2 regions of the Peribacillus suis genome follow, and region 1 is predicted to be linked to the other one. Evidence: predicted binding sites of a transcription regulator. Region 1 holds the regulator's gene; the other holds the start of a gene.

Region 1 (5,053 bases):
TCCTATCGGCTAACCAGCCACCAATAATTCCGGACATATATACTAACGATCCATAGATGGATACAATGGCTAGAGATGTTTTTTCATCAAGACCTAATCCACCTTTAGATACCTCATAATACATATAGTATACAAGAATGGCCTTCATACCATAATAGGAGAAGCGCTCCCAAAACTCCGTGAAGAAAAGAGTGAATAGTCCTTTAGGGTTTCCGAAAAAACCTTTTTGAGGAATGCTATCCAAAATTTTCTGTTTATTTATTGATGACATACATTCTCCTCCTTTTATTATAGTATAATAACTTTTCTTAGAGCAGTTGTAAAGAATATTTAGTGTATTTTAATAATAGTTCATAATAAGTGGTGTTTATATCCCGTTTTTGTGAAATACAGGACTATTGAAATGGCATAAATAGGTAATGAGGTATATATTAGAGCCCTTTAATCACGTTGGATTGAAAACGCACCGTTCATTTGATATATAATCCATTAAGTAAATGATTTGGGGTTTCGAATTGCAAGAACCTTCAATAAGTTATGAAAATCCAATTTTAAATGGTTGTGTAGAAAAAATGATGATGAATAAAGGTTGAAATATTAAAAAAGTATGGTAGGAAATAGTGTAAATAATTGAAAATAGGAATATTGTCATATCGACAAAAGAAGCCAAAATACTTATTCTAGTATAGAAAGCAATTTAATTGTTTTCTTTTTTACCATGTGGTGCCGCCAGATAATTGCAGTTATCTGGCGGCATTTATTATTATAACCAAATAATAATTTTCAACCATTCTTACTGGATGGTTTTCTTTGTGGTAGGGAGAACGGAAGATCAAACACTAAAGGCCACCCTTTTTAGGGCGGCCTTTTATAGTACCTATATAGGTAGAAGTATATAAGCAGCCGATAAGTTTATTGCCTGAGGAGCTTAAGTGATTTTCATTAGTCACAAGTCTGTTCTATTAATAAAAAAATTTCATAAATTTTAGAGAAAGGAGGTGGTTATTTTTGGAGCTAATTTGGATGTTAATTGTTGGTGGAATAATTGGATGGCTGGGAAGCCTGATTTTAGGAAGGGATATGCCGGGTGGAATTATTGGAAATATCATTGCTGGATTTGTTGGAGCATGGCTTGGTACTGCAATATTAGGGCCAATCGGACCTGAAACAGAAGGGTTTTACATTGTGCCTGCGTTACTGGGTGCCATAATTGTAGTGTTCATTGTATCCATTATCATGAGAAATACAAGATGGAGGTAGAAAGCAGAGGGTATACGATTGAATAAATTTTCCAGAATCACGTGTAGATGGTTTAGAGAAAGCTGATCTATATGTGTCCATTATTGCTTGAAAATGCTGTTCAACAATACTGGACAGTTTTTTTGCGTAAAAAAATAGAGGTTTCGATTAAAGGATCGATCAGTGTTTACTCAATCCGAATGATTATCAGAGTTTCTAAAGGATACGAAAGCTGTTTTAAGTGCGGCGTAATTACCGATACTGGCGTATCCGTAAAACCATCCCATAAAAATCCCGGTAGTCAAGTTATGCCGATGGCTTATGAATATAGAAATGATTAAACCAAGACATAACGCAATAGTGGGTACGTAACTTCGGGGGATAGGAAAGAGAAACTTTATAATTTGGGTCAAAATCATGATAGTTGGGATAGCCATTACAGCATCCCAAAAATTCGTATGTATCGTCGGAAAATCCATAGTAACACCACTTTCAAAAAGAAATGTCTATTGAACTTAATTTCACCGGATATAAAAGAATTATACCTTGTTATTTTGACTCGGTTTGTTATTCAATGCTCTCTAGTAAAATATTATAATATTGCTTCTGTCATATACATAGGATGTAATACATAGACTTAAAACAAATAAAAAAAGCGCAATTTGTGCGCTTTTAGTGAATTTGCCTATATAGCCCGATCACTCTTCCAAGAATGGTTACATCTCTTAGAATGATAGGTTCCATATTGGAGTTTTCCGGCTGAAGCCGTATGTAATCCGGTTCCTTAAAGAATCGTTTAACGGTGGCTTCATCATCTTCCGTCATGGCCACGACGATATCTCCGTTATTGGCATTGCTTTGTTGTTTTACAATGACATAATCTCCATCATGAATTCCTGCTTCAATCATACTTTCACCCATAATTTCAAGCATGAACACATGATCATCATGTGGAACCATACTTTCAGGAAGAGGGAAGTATTCCTCTATGTTCTCAATGGCAGTTATCGGCATACCTGCGGTTACTTTTCCGAGAAGTGGTACGTTAACTACGTTTGTTTTTGGAATGTTATTAGATTCTTCTATATTTAAAATCTCAATGGCCCTTGGTTTAGTCGGGTCGCGTCTGATTAAGCCTTTGCTTTCCAAACGAGATAAATGTCCATGTACAGTCGAACTTGATGCAAGTCCCACAGCTTCGCCAATCTCTCTAACGGAAGGTGGATAACCTTTTTGACGAACTTCATCTTTTATGAAATCAAGAATATCCTGCTGCCGTTTTGATAGTTTAGTCATATACGCACCTCTTCTCTATAATTCTTTGCTATATTATAGCATGGCTCTCCATGCTATACAAACATAAGTTCGAATTTGGTTGTTGACTGAAACAAACGTTCGTATTATAATTCAATTATCAACTAAAAACGAACGTACATTCGCTATGGAGGGATATTAATGAAGACATTTTGCAAAAATAATATCTATACGATTCTATTAGCAGGATTTGTATTTATCTTGTCTATTTTATTCTCTTTCACATTAGATAGTAATCAAAATAAGGATTTCCTTTCGATTGAAATTAACGAAGGTGATACTATATGGGAGATTTCAGAAGAATATGGTCAAACCGAATTGACAAAAAAAGAATTCATTGGTTGGATAGAAGAGTATAACGGTGTAAGGGCGGATACGATTAAGGCAGGTCAAATCATTGTCATACCAGTTGAAAGTGAAAAAGTAGTCCAAAGTTTGGCTAGTAAGCAGTAAAGGTAGGTTCATATGAAAGCAGTCATCTATTGTCGGGTAAGTACAGAAAAAGAAACACAGGAAACCTCGCTAGCTAGGCAGGAAGAGGAATTAGTAAAGTTAGCAGAACATAATGACATGGAAGTCGTTTCAATAATAAGAGAGCAGGCAAGTGGTTACGAACTGAACCGTGACGGGATATTTGACATGCTTGATCTTTTTAAGACAAAAGAAGCGGATGTTCTCCTGATTCAAGATGAAACTAGGTTGGGAAGAGGAAATGCTAAAATTGCCTTGTTTCATGTTGTACTTAAAGAAGGAGTGAAGATTTTCACACTTTCTCATGATGGTGAATTAGAGTTATCGGACTCTGATGCCATGGTTATCCAAATTGTTGGTATTGTAGAAGAATATCAACGCAAACTACATAACCTGAAAATTAAACGTGGTATGCTTAGGGCCGTTGAAAATGGCTACCGCCCCCAGAAAAACCTGAAGAACCAAAGAAACTCCACTGGCAGGGATCGTAAAGAAGTACCCATAGAAGAAATTGTGAAACTGCGTTCGAATGGATTAACTTTTGCCGAGATTGCGGCAACACTGAGAGGCTTTGGCTATGACGTGTCAAAAGCAACGGTACACCGCAGATTCTTGGAATACCAGCAAGGTACACCGGAGAATCAATCATAGAACTTGTAATTTCACTTTTTTTTTAATACCATGTCAATATCCGTATATATAAAGGAGAAAAATTATGCTATCAAAAGAAAAAATGGCCCGTATCAATGAACTTTCTAAAAAAGCTAAGGGAGAGGGCTTAACTGTAGAAGAGGCGAAAGAGCAAACTTCCTTACGAAGTGAGTATTTGGAGACATTTAGACGTTCAATGGCTGATACGTTAGAAAATGTTAAAGTTATCGATCCAGAAGGTAATGATGTCACGCCTCAAAAAATAAAAAATATTAAAGAAAAAAAAGGTTTACATTAACCAATAAGGACTGATGATGGCCCCATAATTAGGATTACTCATGAGGAATGTAAAGTGAAAAAAGAGAATGCATCGATGTATGTATTCTCTTTTTTGGTTTAACCTAACCTTGGTAAATCCTTAATTAGTAGAAAATTGAATTAGCTGTGCAAGAAATGGTTATTTTAGTTGTGATATTAAGTTAGTCAATATAATATAAAGAGGTACACTACAGGAAGGGATGTTTTACACATGTTAGATAAATTAGATGCACTTTCTATTAATACAATTCGTACATTATCGATCGATGCAATTGAAAAGGCTAATTCAGGTCATCCAGGCATGCCTATGGGTGCAGCTCCCATGGCATATAAGCTGTGGACTGATTATATGAATCATAACCCGAAAAATCCTGATTGGTTTAATAGAGACCGTTTTGTTTTATCGGCAGGACATGGTTCCATGCTATTATACAGTCTCCTGCATTTATCAGGTTACGGCTTGACAATGGATGACTTAAAGGGTTTCCGTCAATGGGGAAGTAAAACTCCTGGGCATCCTGAATACGGACATACTGCTGGAGTAGATGCCACTACTGGACCACTTGGCCAAGGGATTGCAATGGCTGTAGGTATGGCAATGGCAGAACGTCACTTGGCTGAAAGCTACAATCGTGATTCTTATAATGTGGTTGATCATTATACATATAGTATTTGTGGGGATGGAGACTTAATGGAAGGCGTTTCAGCTGAAGCAGCTTCTTTAGCAGGGCATCTTCAACTAGGAAGACTTGTCGTTTTATATGATTCAAACGATATTTCTCTTGATGGAGATCTTAGCCAATCATTCAGTGAAAGTGTAGCAGACCGTTTTAAATCATACGGCTGGCAGTATCTGAGAGTGGAAGACGGCAACGATTTACAACAAATCGCAAAAGCCATTGACGAAGCAAAGACTGATGAAGCTCGTCCAACTTTAATCGAAGTGAAGACAGTGATTGGTTATGGTTCTCCTAACCGCTCTGGTAAGTCTGCTGCTCACGGTGCTCCTCTAGGTGCTGATGAAATGAAGTTGACAAAAGAAGCTTACAAATGGACATTC
Region 2 (5,053 bases), 940 kb from region 1:
TCTTCTATATGCGGGCATGCTTGAAGATGGAGCAGATTTTTATATTGCCGATTGTCCATTTTCCAATTTTGAAAAGCAAATTCAACATCAAATCGGTATGGAAATCCCTTTTCCAACCTGGAGCATCTTTCCACTTGGGCGCATGTTCATCAAACTTCGTGATGGATATTGGACGAACGAAGTATCACCGATAGATTTCATTAGTAATATCGAAAAACCAGTGCTGTTCATTCATAGTGAACCTGATACTTTCATTCCCGCTTCCATGACACTTGAATTATATGAAGCAAAAAAAGGACCAAAACAACTTTACCTCGCAAAAAACGGGGCTCACGCACAATCATATAATGCTAATCCCAAGGAATATGAGGAACGGATCGACCAATTTCTCGAACAGCTTGTATTGAAATAGACAAAGGGAGAATCCCACGACTATCGGGATTCTCCCTTTGCTTTTTTTAGAGTTTATTAAAGTAACTCATCCTTGGATTCAAGATTTGATTCGGGCTTTTTAGCTGAAAGCAGTTTGCTTCGACCACAAAGTCTATTGTCATGATATCATCGAGAAAAATCATTTTAGATTTTTCGACATAAAGGGGAACTCCATTGGTCTCCACTTTTTGATTATCCTCCTCAAGCTCGTCAACGAGCCAAAGAGCTGTCACGCCACTTACTACGCAACCACAGCCATCTGTATCATATTTCAACTGTAAATGTCCTTCTTTTCCCTGTATTTTATCGGAAAGTTTTTCGGCTGCTCTATCTGTCCATTCAATGTACATCTCATTTCCCCCTATTCGTTCCATTCCCCCATTATAAACGATAAAAGGACCCCTGTCCTTTTCCCGCACTCTTGTGCATCCATGGGGATAATCCCACCATTCTTATTCCATCAATCTTACATCCGCTATATGGGAAAGTTGAATATAATGTGGTTGCTGAAAATGGTCAATAATATGAAGTCTTTGCAAGCATTCATCATAATAATGAATGCTTCCGATTAAAAGCTGGTATCGGGTTCTGTCATAATAGGCAATCATGACCTCTCTACCTTCTTCCATCGCTTCCCCCATCACAGCATTCATTTCTTCAAACTGCTGTTCATCGAGAATGCGTCTTGCTTCATGGCTATCCTCCGCCACCCAATCCCGCAACATCTTCACATGTTCCGGTAGCATCATGGATGTCCATTTGATACGCCCCCGATCATGAATCATTCTTTTTCCTCCTCTGACGACTTTGTCAAGCCTTATGCCCGCCAAGCAATCCGCTTCTATAAACGGCCGTCCCGGCTTTCGTATACGAAACCGCGCGCAACAGTGATTTTGAACCATATTTATGTCGAATGCGGTCAACGGTATAACTCAATTCCCGCTTTTTCCACCGTGAAGCATCAAATAAAGTCAGCTGCATCTCATTATCATCCACAATATTCGAGAGTGTGACCGAAACGCTACGAACCGTTTTTTGCTTATGATAGTTTTCATGAAAAAGTTCAAGACAGACTTTATACAATTCCATTGTGATATTTGTCGGTTCCTCAATCGAACGGGAGCGATGAAACCCACCGCCAAACTCATCCTTACTATAACCAATGCTCAGACTGATCGTCCGTCCAGCCTTCCTATGGGTACGAGCCCTTCTTCCGACTTCCTCACAAATTTCTACCATAACCTGCTTGATCTCGTGTTCTTCCTTGTAATCACGGAGTAAAATCTGACTTTTACCAAAGCTGACCTGCCCCTCGATGATCGGCGCCCCGAGATCTGACAAATCGATTCCCCAGGCATGATGATAAAGCTGATTGCCCATAATCCCGAACTTCGCTTCAAGCAATTGAAGGTCATAATTGGCAAGTTGCCCGACAGTGAATATTCCCATGCCATGAAGGGTCTTTTCCACCCTCCTTCCTATCCCCCACATTTCACGAAGCGGAGAAATCGGCCAAAGCTTAGCTGGTACGTCTTCATATGTCCACTCAGCTATTCCTGTATGTTTGGCCTCGAGATCAAGAGAAAGCTTCGCCATCAGCATGTTCGGCCCAATCCCGATTGCACTTGGAATCTGTAATTCCCTTTCAATGTCATCTTTTATTTTCCTGGCAATATTCCAGGCATCCCCCCATAAAGAAGCCGCTCCATCAACTTTCAAAAAACTTTCGTCCACACTGTATACATGAATCGCTTCTTTTGGAACATAGCGGTGAAACAAGCGCGTAATCTCCGTCGAAACTCTCAAATAAGTGGCCATTTTGGGTTCAACGACTAGAATGCGTCGATCTTTCGGTATCTCAAACTTCCGGGAACCGGTTTTTATACCGAATTCCTTCTTTAGCTTTGGAGAAGCCGCAAGCACAATGCTCCCCTCCCTATTCTTATCACCCACCACTGCCAAATAACATTCGAGCGGGTCCAATCCATGCATGACCGCTGAGCAGCTAGCATAAAAACTTTTCATATCAATACACATAATTGATTGTTTCGGCATCATGCTATAATCCATTTTTTCTTCACCCTATACAGAATATATGTTCGTGTTTATATTATATCCCTCATTCTAAACGAATAAACGTTCGCATTCAATGGAAGTTTCATGACAAATTTCCACCTATTTATGGGAACTTTTTAAATACCCATAAATACCCTTTAATTTAAAAGTAATCCATTATATCCAACTAGTTTTTATAAATATAATTAGTTGGTATCTTGCCTAAAAGGGGAACCGAGTCTTTTAACCCTTTTACTATTTAAGAAAAACGATTTCGCTGATTTTCACTAAGTATTACTACTTATTTTTTGTAATGAAAATGTAATCAAAAACTGGTTTGATTGTCACAATGGTATTGTAGGATAATATTGTTAAAGAAAAATAGAGAGATAGAGAGAGGAAATGAGATACATGAAGAAATGGATTGCCTCAGCTGCTGTTGCTTCTGCATTAATGCTGACGCCACTTCAGGCGTTTGCAAATATTGGAGATCAAACCCTCAGACCCGGAATGACACATAGTGATGTCAAACAACTACAGACCCTATTAAAAACTAAAGGTTATTTCACATATACTGGTTCATCGACTACTTACTACGGAACCTATTCAACAACTGCCGTAAAAAACTTTCAAAAAGCTAAAGGATTGACTGCCGATGGGATTGCAGGAAGAAATACCTTCAATGCGCTAGGTGTTTATAATGTCAATAATACAAGCATGATTAATTATGCAAAAACATTGACAGGCTCACCATACAAATGGGCTGGCACGACACCAGCAGGATTTGACTGTTCGGGGTTCATCTATTATGTATTCCAAAAATCACAAGGAATTACCCTACCACGGACAACATCCCAGCTTTACGCGAATACCGGATTGAAAGTATCATCGCCATCAAAAGGCGATCTTGTATTCTTTGATACTTCTTCTGGAAAGACGGGTGTTTCCCATGCTGGAATCTACATTGGAAACAATCAGTTCATTCATGCTTCATCTTCTAAAGGAATTACCATCACCGATATGAATAACTCCTATTGGGCGCCAAAATACCTGGGTGCAAAAACTTTATAAAAAAACATAAGACTAAAACGAAGCAGGGCAGAATCTATTTGATTCTGCCCTGTTATTATTTTAGATATAAGATTTCTTCAGTAGAATCGTCTACGGTCACAGTAAATGATGCATCCAAGTTGGAGCGATTCATCATTTCAATATTGTATACATGCTCGGAAGGGAAATGAATGATTTCAAGAACCATGAAACGCTGACTAGGAGCTTTAGTCACATGCTCCAGTGCAGCAGTTACGGCCTTTTGCTCTTCTAGACTCTCTTCATCCTTTAAAATCCGTATCAATTCTGCATCCGCTTTCGAAGGAAATGATTCTTCGACCTCTCCACCGTACCATGGTTTAACTTTCATCCCGATTGCCAAGTCTGAATAACTGAGCTTTGCCCCATGTTCATCTTGTATATACGTATGATTTTTCACCTTGTAATACGTCCGTTTTATCAGAATCCGCTTATCATCTAAATCTGTAATGAATCCTTCTTCTCCCTTGCCAATGGACTTATGGGGTTGCTCTTCAGAGAAGGATTGACAGCTTCCCAGAATGAAAAAAAGGAATAAAAAGATAAAAGACTTTCCCATAACGAGCTTCATACAAAATCCCTCCTATAAAACAGACGAATTCACCAATGAAATGGTTACATAAGATGGAAAGATAATCCAAATAAATTCAAAAAAAGGGAATGTCAGATGACACTCCCTTAATTTCTTATTAAAATAGTAATCTTCACTTATATTTAGAAGTATCTATTTTTTAAAAAATGCTTTTTTCCCAACGGTCTCAGTGATTCTTGGAAACAAGGTATAAAACTTACTCACCATATTCATCCAGGCGGGCAGATTGACTTCCCGTTTATTAGTTAGCATGGCAGCAACGATTTTGGCTGCTACATCCTCAGGCTTAAGCATGAATTTCTTAATGCCCTTCATATATGTCCCGGATTCATCCGCTATAGTAAAAAAGTTGGTTTCGATTGGCCCAGGATTGACGGTGGTCACATGAATGTTGTCTTCCATCAATTCAAGCCGGAGAGCATTCGAATAACCAAGCACCGCGAATTTAGTGGCTGAATAAAGTGTGGACTTAGGTGTTGCAATTTTCCCTGCCTGTGACGCAATATTAATGATGTGCCCCGCTTGTTTGCGCTTCATATGTGGAAGCACAAACTTCGTACAGGCCATCAAGCCGATTACATTGACAGCAAACATCCCTTTACTCTCTTCTAAATCCGTATCAAGGACTTCTTTAAACGTGCCGTGCCCGGCATTATTGACCAACACATCCACGGTGCCGACCTGGTCGTGGATGTCAACGAAGACCCTTTCCACTTGTTCTGTATCGGAAACATCCAACTTCCATACAAAAACATCGACCCCGTATTGGCTGGTCAGGCTCTCCTTCAGAGTCTGCAATTTATCCAGGCTCCTTGCCAAAAGAACGAGTCTTGCCCCAAGTCGGGCAGATTGAATCGCAATTTCCTTTCCAATTCCTCCCGAAGC

Evidence for each region. The regulator LexA, encoded in region 1, represses DNA repair genes until DNA is damaged. The targets are predictions, from matches to a motif close to CGAACATATGTTCG.
Region 2: AC503W_RS12440 (Y-family DNA polymerase) is a predicted target of LexA. The motif match lies at 2,562-2,575, and genes of this name have one in related genera.

The regions. Positions count from the first base shown of each region.
Region 1 covers NZ_CM182019.1:1,611,349-1,616,401, forward strand. The annotation lists gene AC503W_RS07945 (peptide MFS transporter) at 1-271, opposite strand, end outside; gene AC503W_RS07950 (GlsB/YeaQ/YmgE family stress response membrane protein) at 1,024-1,260, shown strand; gene AC503W_RS07955 (hypothetical protein) at 1,431-1,718, opposite strand; gene lexA (transcriptional repressor LexA) at 1,912-2,535, opposite strand; gene yneA (cell division suppressor protein YneA) at 2,695-3,006, shown strand; gene AC503W_RS07970 (YneB family resolvase-like protein) at 3,019-3,675, shown strand; gene AC503W_RS07975 (DUF896 domain-containing protein) at 3,740-3,973, shown strand; gene tkt (transketolase) at 4,205-5,053, shown strand, end outside.
Region 2 covers NZ_CM182019.1:2,553,309-2,558,361, forward strand. The annotation lists gene AC503W_RS12425 (alpha/beta hydrolase) at 1-412, shown strand, start outside; gene AC503W_RS12430 (iron-sulfur cluster biosynthesis family protein) at 459-782, opposite strand; gene AC503W_RS12435 (YolD-like family protein) at 885-1,217, opposite strand; gene AC503W_RS12440 (Y-family DNA polymerase) at 1,243-2,502, opposite strand; gene AC503W_RS12445 (NlpC/P60 family protein) at 2,899-3,558, shown strand; gene AC503W_RS12450 (DUF3221 domain-containing protein) at 3,614-4,147, opposite strand; gene AC503W_RS12455 (SDR family NAD(P)-dependent oxidoreductase) at 4,301-5,053, opposite strand, start outside.